DNA from 3 places in the Skermanella mucosa genome. Region 2 is predicted to be linked to each of the others. Evidence: predicted binding sites of a transcription regulator. Region 2 holds the regulator's gene; each other region holds the start of a gene.
What was found. Region 2 encodes HrcA, which represses chaperone genes, less so after heat shock. Its sites were predicted from a motif close to GTTAGCACTCNCCNNNGGNGAGTGCTAAC; they were not measured.

Region 1 (3,276 bases), 2.7 Mb from region 2:
CCGTCGACACCGGCGTTCACCGCGATCTGGCGCGCCGGAGCCTGCAGGGCGCGGCGGATGATCTCGACGCCGACCCGCTGGTCGTCGTTGGCCGGCTTGATCGCGTCGAGCGCCTTGGTAGCGTACAGCAGGGCCACGCCGCCCCCGGCGACGATGCCTTCCTCGACCGCCGCGCGGGTCGCGTGCATCGCGTCGTCGACGCGGTCCTTGCGCTCCTTCACCTCGACCTCGGTGGCGCCGCCGACGCGGATCACCGCGACGCCGCCGGCCAGCTTGGCCAGCCGCTCCTGCAGCTTCTCGCGGTCATAGTCGCTGGTGGTCTCCTCGATCTGCTGGCGGATCTGGGTGCAGCGGGCGTTGATGTCGTCCTTCGACCCGGCGCCGTCCACGATCGTGGTGTTCTCCTTGGTGATGACGACGCGCTTGGCGGTGCCGAGCATGTCGATCGTCACGTTCTCCAGCTTGATGCCGAGGTCTTCGCTGATGACTTGGCCGCCGGTCAGGATGGCCATGTCCTCCAGCATCGCCTTGCGGCGGTCACCGAAGCCCGGGGCCTTGACCGCGGCGATCTTCAGGCCGCCGCGCAGCTTGTTGACCACCAGTGTGGCCAGCGCCTCGCCCTCGACGTCCTCGGCGACGATCACCAGCGGACGACCGCTCTGAACGACGGACTCGAGGACCGGAAGCAGGGCCTGGAGGCCGGAGAGCTTCTTCTCGTGCAGGAGGATGTAGGGGTTCTCCAACTCCGCCTGCATCTTGTCGGCGTTGGTGACGAAGTAGGGGCTGAGATAGCCGCGGTCGAACTGCATGCCCTCGACCACTTCCAGCTCGGTCTCCAGCGACTTCGCCTCTTCGACGGTGATGACACCCTCGTTGCCGACCTTCTCCATGGCGCGGGCGATCATCTCGCCGATCTCGCGCTCGCCGTTGGCCGAGATCGTGCCGACCTGGGCCACCTCGGCGTTGGTGTTGATCTTCTTGGAGGAGGCCTTGACCGCCTCGACCACGGCTTCCACCGCCAGGTCGATGCCGCGCTTCAGGTCCATCGGGTTCATGCCGGCCGCGACCGACTTGACGCCCTCGCGGACGATCGCCTGGGCCAGGACCGTCGCGGTGGTGGTGCCGTCGCCGGCCAGGTCGTTGGTCTTGCTGGCGACCTCGCGCACCATCTGCGCGCCCATGTTCTCGAACTTGTCGGACAGCTCGATGTCCTTGGCGACCGTGACGCCGTCCTTGGTGATGCGCGGAGCGCCGAAGCTCTTCTCCAGCACCACGTTGCGGCCCTTCGGGCCCAGCGTCACCTTGACGGCGTCGGCCAGAATGTCCACGCCGCGCAGCATCTTGTTGCGCGCGTCGATGCTGAACTTGACTTCCTTGGCAGCCATGTCCGTAAACCCTGATTGGAAATGTTGAGGCTGGAAATGTTAAGTCCGGATGAGGCGGCGCCGGTCAGGCGGCCTTGGCGGTGGCGGGTGCTGCTTCGAGCACGCCCAGCAGATCCGATTCCTTCATGATCAGGTAGTCCACGCCGTCGATCTTGACCTCGGTGCCCGACCATTTGCCGAACAGGACGCGGTCGCCGGCCTTGACGTCGAGCGCATGGACCTTGCCGCTCTCGTCCCGGGCGCCGGGGCCTACGGCGATCACTTCGCCTTCCTGCGGCTTCTCCTTGGCCGTATCCGGGATGATGATGCCGCCGGCGGTCTTGCTTTCCTGCTCCACCCGGCGAACCACCACGCGGTCATGCAGAGGACGGAACTTCATCGCGGAATCTCCTCCAAATTCAGAACCGGGCCGGTCGTGCCGGCCCTCAAGACATGGGATCAATGAACCCCGGCCGAGGATGCCGCGCCGCGCGCTGTTAGCACTCTCGCCCGAGAAGTGCCAACTAGCTAATTGAAGCCGGATTTCGTTTCAAGAGGGTTTTTGCGGATTTTTTCGAGGCCGTTCGCCGGCTTGGCAGCAGCCACCGCAATCGGCTGCTAACTTACTGATTATAAAGGCTGATTTCGCTTGCCAGGGAAATTGTCCAAGGCCACACTCAGGCCAAGACCAAGATGTCGGGAGTCCCACCGGTCGCAACCACGGAGGAGATCTGCATGGCAAGTTTGAGTCTTCAGCTGCGTGACTATCGCCTGACCGTCGCCGAGATCCTGTACCACATGCCGGACCATCCGGGTCTGCTGCAAAGCTACATCTGGCAGGACCTGGACATAGCTCCCCGCTACCCCGTGCTGCGCAAGTTCCTGACGTTCTGGGAACGCGAGCTGGATGGCAAGCTCCACTCCGTGAAGGTGGCGTCAAATTCCCTGATAAAGCCGGGCGAATGCCGCTTCGTCGATGCGGAACTGAAGCTTCATTGAACCCTCGAAGCGCCGCCGCGCCGGAACCGGACGCGGCGGCGCTTCCGACCGCACGGCCGGACCGATCGAAATCGCATTGCAAATCCCGAAAGAGCTATTTATTCCAGCGGCTGAGCATTGACAGCGGGACGCGGGCACAGCAACCTCCCCAGACCATGTTAATGATTTACGGCACGTGCGTAGCGCTGTCGGGCTTCGGGGTCCTGTTGCGGGGACCCTCCGGCAGCGGCAAGTCCGATCTGGCTCTGCGCCTGATCGATGGCGGCGCGCGTCTGGTCGCCGATGACCAGGTCGAGTTGAGCCTGGATGCGGCGGGCCGCGTGATGGCCAGGGCGCCCAAGCCGCTTGCCGGACTGCTGGAGGTTCGGGGAATCGGCATCCTGCCCGTCGATGCCGTCCGGGCCGCTCCGGTCGGGCTCGTCGTCGATCTCGGCGATGACGACCGGATCGAGCGCCTGCCCGAGGTCGAGACCTGCCCGCTTCTGGACCGCCCGATTCGCCGGGTGGCCCTCGCCCCCTTCCACGCTTCGACGCCGGCCAAGGTGAGGCTCGCCGCCGCGCGCCTCAAGGCGGGGGCACTCGAGCCTGTTCCGGAACGCCCATGACGATGCCAGTTTCCGAGGGGACGGTTCCCGGCGAGTTCTCCCAGGACCCGCCAAAGCCACGCGCCGTCGCGATCGTCACCGGGATGTCGGGCGCCGGCCTTTCCACCGCCCTCAAGTGCCTCGAAGATCTCGGCTACGAGGCGGTGGACAATCTGCCGATGAACATGGTCGACGCGCTGGTCGAGCAGGGCGACCTGTTGTCTCGGCCCATAGCCATCACGGTTGACGCCCGGACGCGGCACTTCAGTTCCGACGCGCTGATGGCGCGGATCGAGGCGTTGGCCGCCCGGCCGGACCTTGCGGTGCGG
Region 2 (3,276 bases):
TTCTAGATCATCGAGACTCTTGAGGAGGGTTGTTATAGAATGACCGCTTATGCCGTTTGATCTTCCCACATTTATTGACTCTATAACTTTTTCCATCCCAAGCAAATGACTAGATACATGTAATAGCTCAATGTCATTTCCAACCATTCTAAAGTAGTGATTTCTCCCGCCATCTTTCTTTTGAGTAATGTAAATAAACACGTTATCATCTTTATATTTATCAAACTTATGCAATTGTCTCCTTTCTGACACATGCTCCATTAAACTTTTTATATTCAATGTAATGTAATTTGAGGCATCCCTCCCATGTATACTTTTGAGATGGTTGTAGAGGCTTTTGATATCGCTTACGGCTTGCCCTGTGAGAATTACGCTTGCCATGGCTCATTTACCTTATACTAATTGTAGTCTATAATTATCTTATATCGCCGTTTAATTGCAACGCAGCCATTTCAGCCCAATCAGACATTCTATTCCTCTGCTACTCACATCCTGACCTGACCAGGAAGTTCCCCAGCTGCGACTAACGGTAATCGGAAAAGGCGGGATATTCAAGAAGGCAGGCCGGCCTTCGCCCATTAGGGCGAACGCCGACATTCTGCATCAAGACTCCGGCCACGGAGTCGGCGTCGGCCTTCGGCCGAGGCCGACCCACGGAGGAACGACCTTGTCGTGGTGCCGGACGGAAGCCGGTCAGGCCTGGGTGTCGACCCGGCTGACCGGCTCGTCGGCACCGCGCTTGGCGGCGCCGACCATGGCTTCGCGCAGCAGGCGGCCATGGATGGTGTAGCCGTCCTGGAGGACCTGGACGATGGTGCCGCCGGGCTTGCCGGTGTTCTCGACCTCGAACACCACCTGGTGGAAGTTGGGATCGAACTGCTCGCCCAGGGCTTCCATCTTCTTGATGCCGCCGCGGTCGAACGCGGCGTGGAGCTGGCGCTCGGTCGCCTCGATGCCGACCAGCAGGTTCTTCATCACGTCATCCTGCTCGCGCTGCTCGGCGGGAACGGCGTCGACCGCCCGGCGCAGGTTGTCGGCGACCGCCAGGAGTTCCTTGGCGAAGCTGCTGACCGCGTACTTGGCGGTGTCCTCGCGCTCGCGCTGGGCGCGGCGGCGGATGTTCTCCGTCTCGGCCAGGGTGCGCAGGAGCTGATCCTTCAGGCCGGCGACCTCGGCCTCCAGCGCCGCGACCCGATCTCCGCCCTGGGTGTCGCCCTGGCCGTCCGAACCTGCGGCTTCCTCACCGGGCGCCGCGGCGGTTTCGGGTGCGTCGGGAGCGGTAACCGTGTCGGCGTCGGCCTCGTTGGGCTTCTTCTGGGGTTCGTTCATGGCAAATACTCGGTTCGTGGCTCGATGAATGGGTTGCGATGAATTCCGGGAGAACTCCGGAAGCCGGGGGGTCAGCCGAGCAGGCGGCCGATCACCTTGGCGGTGTAATCCACCATGGGGATGATCCGCGCGTAATTGATCCGGGTCGGACCGATCACGCCGATCGCGCCGACGATCTGCTCGCGGCTGTCCTGGTAGGGGGCGATGATCATCGAACAGCCGGCGTGGCTGAACAGGGTGTTCTCCGCGCCGATGAAGATCTGCACGCCCTCCGCCTTGTTGGCGGCGTCGAGCAGGCGGAGCATCGCCTCCTTGGTCTCCAGCGCCTCGAACAGGGCGCGGATGCGCTCCAGATCGGAAAGCGCGGTCACGTCGTCAAGCAGTTTCGCCTGGCCGCGCACGATCAGGTGGCCGGTCGAGCCGGAGCCGGCCCAGGTCGCCAGCCCGGCTTCCACCACCCGCGACGACAGCTCGTCGAGCTGGGTGCGCTGCTCGTCGATCTCCCGCACGACGGCGGTCTTGGCCTCGTCCAGGGTGCGGCCGATCAGCCGGGCGTTGAGGTAGTTGGACGCGGTCTGGAGGGTCGAGGCCGGCATGCCCAGCGGCACCTCGACCACCCGGTTCTCGACCAGCCCGTCCTCGGTCACCAGGACCACCAGGGCGCGGCCGGGCGCCAGGTTGACGAACTCGATATGCTTCAGCGCCCGGTCGGTCTTGGGCGCCAGCACCAGCCCGGCGCAGCTGGACAGGCCGGACAGCATGGACGACGCCTCGGCCAGCACGTCGGGCAGGCTGCGGCCCGATGTCGCACACTTGGCGTCGATGCTTTCCCGCTCCTGGTCGGACAGGCGGCCCAGTTCCAGCAGGCCGTGGACGAACAGGCGCAGCCCCGCCTCCGTCGGAAGGCGGCCGGCCGAGGTGTGGGGGGCGTAGAGCAAGCCTAAGTCTTCCAGGTCGGCCATGACGTTGCGGATCGTCGCCGGCGACAGGGAAATGCCGAGCCGGCGGGAGATGGTGCGGGAGCCGATCGGCTCGCCCGTTTCCACGTAGGCATCGACGATGGTGCGGAAGATGTCTCGCGAGCGCTGGTTCAGTTCGCTGATCATATGAGCTTCGACGACGCTGACGGCACGGTGTGCGGCCTCCCAGCCGGTTGCTCCCGGCCGTCCTGGCCGGACCTGCAATGTAGTCAGGGCCTTGCCGCGAATCAACCGGGGCGCCCCGGCGGTCCCGGTCCGGCCCCCGTCCAGTGCGGGCCGGCGGCGGGCCGGACCGCACTGGACGGGGGGCCGGCGAGCGGCTAGCTTGCCCCTCCGCATCCACACCTATTTCACGGGACACAGCACCATGCGCCCCTCCGGCCGCCTTCCCGACGCCCTGCGTCAGATCAGCCTGGAACCGGGCTTCTCGAAATATGCCGAGGGTTCCTGCCTCGTCCGGTTCGGCGACACCCACGTGCTGTGCACCGCCAGCGTGGACGAGCGGGTCCCGCCGTTCCTGCGCAACACCGGGCTGGGCTGGGTCACCGCGGAGTACGGCATGCTGCCCCGCTCCACCGGCAGCCGCACCGACCGAGAGGCGGCCAAGGGCCGGCAGTCCGGCCGCACGCAGGAGATCCAGCGCCTGATCGGCCGCTCGCTCCGCGCGGTCACCAACCGGTCCGGCATGGGCGAGACCCAGATCAAGGTCGACTGCGACGTGATCCAGGCTGACGGCGGCACCCGCACGGCGGCGATCACCGGCAGCTACGTGGCGCTCTACCTCGCGTTCAAGCATCTGGTGGAGATCGGCAAGCTGAAGTCGATCCCGATGACCGACTCGGTGGCCGGCATCTCGGCCGGGATCTATAACGGCACGGCGGTGCTGGACCTGGACTATGCCGAGGATTCGACCGCCCAGGCCGACACCAACTTCGTGCTGACCGGCAGCGGCGGCATCGTCGAGGTG
Region 3 (3,276 bases), 2.8 Mb from region 2:
AATGTTCAGGACGTTTTCTTAAACCACGTTCGAAAGAACAAGACTCCGGTCACCGTGTTCCTGGTGAACGGCGTGAAGCTCCAAGGCATCATAACGTGGTTCGACAACTTCTCCGTCCTGCTGCGACGCGATGCGCATAGCCAACTGGTCTACAAGCATGCAATCTCGACCGTGATGCCTGCCCATCCTATTCAACTTTTCGAACCGCCCAAGGAAGGTGAAGGTACCTAACGCACCCGATCAGGGCACCGGCCGGTCCGCCATGGGCACCGGCCGCGCCCTCGTGATCCATCCGATCCTGCGCGAAGCCAAGATCGACGATGGCATGCGCAGCCCGGAAGCTCGCCTCGACGAAGCCGTCGGGCTGGCTGCCGCGATCGAATTGGATGTCGCCCACGCCGAAGCCGTCAAGGTCAACCGGCCCCAGCCCTCGACCTTGCTCGGATCGGGCACGGTGGAGCATTTCGCCGGCCTCATCCGCGACGCCGAGGAGCGGGGGGAACCGATCGACCTGGTCGTGATGGACCACGCACTGTCGCCCGTCCAGCAGCGCAACCTGGAACGCGGGCTTCACGCAAAGGTCATCGACCGCACCGGCTTGATCCTGGAAATCTTCGGAGCCCGGGCGAGGACCCGCGAAGGGCAACTGCAGGTGGAACTTGCCGCGCTCAGCTACCAGCGATCGCGGCTGGTCCGGTCCTGGACCCACCTGGAGCGCCAGCGCGGCGGTTTCGGCTTCCTGGGCGGACCCGGCGAGAGCCAGCTCGAGATCGACCGCCGCCTGATCGGCGACCGCATCATCAAGCTGAAGCGCGAGCTGGACGAGGTCCGGCGGACCCGGGACCTGCACCGCAAGGCGCGGGACAGGGTGCCCTATCCTGTGGTGGCCCTGGTCGGCTACACCAACGCCGGCAAATCGTCGCTGTTCAACAGGATGGCCGGCGCCGACGTGTTCGCCAAGAACCTGTTGTTCGCGACGCTCGACCCGACAATGCGCGGGATAGAGCTGCCGACCGGCCGCAAGGTGATCCTGTCCGACACGGTGGGGTTCATCTCCGACCTGCCGACCCACCTCGTCGCAGCCTTCCGGGCGACCCTGGAGGAGGTGCAGGCCGCCGACATCGTCCTGCACGTCCGCGACATCGCCCATCCGGATTCGGAGGCCCAGAAGGCCGACGTGGAAGCGGTGCTGCGCGACCTCGACATCGATCCGTCCCAGGACGGACGGGTGGTGGAGGTGCTGAACAAGATCGACCTGCTCGACGCCGCGACGCGGAACGCCCTGCTCGCCCAGGCCGCGCGGAATGACCATATGCAGGCGGTCTCGGCCCTGACCGGCGAGGGGCTACCGGAGCTGTTCGCGCTCCTCGACCGTCATATGACGATGGACCGGCAGACCGTCGAGCTGGCCGTCCGGATCGACGACGGGGCGGCGCTGGCCTGGCTCTACCAGCGCGGGGACGTGCTGGAGCGGCGGGACGACGAGTCCTTCGCCCATCTCCAGATCGCCCTGGATCCTGCCGACCTCGCCCGTTTCGAGCGACGATACGATTACCATCCCGCCACCTGACGCATATCCGTTCGCGTGCGGAAATCTCCGGGCCGGCGCCTTCCAGGGTGCCGGCCTTCATTTTGCCCCGGGAAAACGCGCCGCGACCCCTGGCGCAAAAGAGGCGAGACCCCATCTGCCGGGGTGAAATGCTTGACGGCGGGGAGATCTGCCGCTATACGGCTGGCACTCCCTGGCCTTGAGTGCTAACACCCAGCGCTGACAACACAGCCGGCACCAAGGCCGGCGACAGACATCTCGGAGAGATCCCATGAAGTTCAGGCCTTTGCATGATCGCGTCGTCGTGAAGCCGACCGAGCAGGAAAACAAGACTGCCGGCGGCATCATCATTCCGGACACCGCCAAGGAAAAGCCGATGCAGGGCGAAGTCGTCGCCGTCGGCCCCGGTGCCCGCGGCGAGGACGGCAAGGTCACCGCGCTCGACGTCAAGGCGGGCGACAAGGTGCTGTACGGCAAGTGGTCCGGTACCGAGGTCAAGATCGAGGGCGACACGCTGCTGATCATGCGTGAGTCCGACCTGATGGGCGTCCTCGAGTAAAAACCCCGCGTCAACCGCCATATAGGAGATCCAGGGCATGGCTGCCAAGGAAGTTAAGTTTTCGGTCGACGCCCGCACCCGCATGCTGCGCGGCGTGGACATTCTGGCCGACGCCGTCAAGGTGACGCTCGGCCCGAAGGGCCGCAACGTGGTGCTGGAGAAGAGCTTCGGCGCACCGCGCATCACCAAGGACGGCGTGACGGTCGCCAAGGAAATCGAGCTGTCCGACAAGTTCGAGAACATGGGCGCGCAGATGGTGCGCGAGGTCGCCAGCAAGACCAACGACCTGGCCGGCGACGGCACCACCACCGCGACGGTCCTGGCCCAGGCGATCGTCCGCGAGGGCGTCAAGTCGGTCGCGGCCGGCATGAACCCGATGGACCTGAAGCGCGGCATCGACCTGGCGGTGGAAGCCGTCGTCAATTCCGTCAAGGCCTCCTCCAAGAAGATCAACACCAACGCTGAGATCGCCCAGGTCGGCACGATCTCGGCCAACGGCGAGCGCGAGATCGGCGAGATGATCGCCCGCGCCATGGAGAAGGTCGGCAACGAGGGTGTCATCACCGTCGAAGAGGCGAAGTCGCTGGAGACCGAGCTGGAAGTGGTCGAGGGCATGCAGTTCGACCGCGGCTATCTCAGCCCCTACTTCGTCACCAACGCCGAGAAGATGACCACCGAGCTGGAGAATCCCTTCATTCTCCTGCACGAGAAGAAGCTCTCCGGTCTTCAGGCGATGCTGCCGGTCCTCGAGTCCGTCGTCCAGAGCGGCCGTCCGCTCCTGATCGTCGCCGAGGACGTCGAGGGCGAGGTCCTGGCCACCCTGGTGGTCAACAAGCTGCGTGGTGGCCTGAAGGTCGCTGCGGTGAAGGCTCCGGGCTTCGGTGACCGCCGCAAGGCGATGCTCGAGGACATGGCTATCCTGACCGGCGGCCAGGTCGTCAGCGAGGATCTCGGCATCAAGCTCGAGAACGTGAGCCTGGAGATGCTCGGCACCGCCAAGCGCGTGCTGATCACCAAGGAAGAGACCACGATCGTCGACGGCGCCGGCGCCGGTGCCGACATCGAGGCCCGCTGCACCCAGATCCGTCGTCAGATCGATGAGACCACCAGCGACTACGACCGTGAGAAGCTGCAGGAGCGGCTGGCCAAGCTGGCCGGCGGCGTCGCG

Region 1: a site for HrcA is predicted at 1,861-1,889, ahead of groES (co-chaperone GroES). Genes of this name have one in related genera too.
Region 3: a site for HrcA is predicted at 1,732-1,760, ahead of JL100_RS12135 (co-chaperone GroES). Genes of this name have one in related genera too.

What each region holds. Positions count from the first base shown of each region.
Region 1 covers NZ_CP086106.1:2,498,028-2,501,303, reverse strand. The annotation lists gene groL (chaperonin GroEL) at 1-1,385, opposite strand, end outside; gene groES (co-chaperone GroES) at 1,450-1,764, opposite strand; gene JL100_RS11335 (usg protein) at 2,100-2,363, shown strand; gene JL100_RS11330 (HPr kinase/phosphorylase) at 2,525-2,968, shown strand; gene rapZ (RNase adapter RapZ) at 2,965-3,276, shown strand, end outside.
Region 2 covers NZ_CP086106.1:6,243,105-6,246,380, reverse strand. The annotation lists gene JL100_RS29030 (hypothetical protein) at 1-381, opposite strand, end outside; gene grpE (nucleotide exchange factor GrpE) at 694-1,329, opposite strand; gene hrcA (heat-inducible transcriptional repressor HrcA) at 1,401-2,435, opposite strand; gene rph (ribonuclease PH) at 2,677-3,276, shown strand, end outside.
Region 3 covers NZ_CP086106.1:2,668,537-2,671,812, reverse strand. The annotation lists gene hfq (RNA chaperone Hfq) at 1-231, shown strand, start outside; gene hflX (GTPase HflX) at 263-1,570, shown strand; gene JL100_RS12135 (co-chaperone GroES) at 1,821-2,108, shown strand; gene groL (chaperonin GroEL) at 2,146-3,276, shown strand, end outside.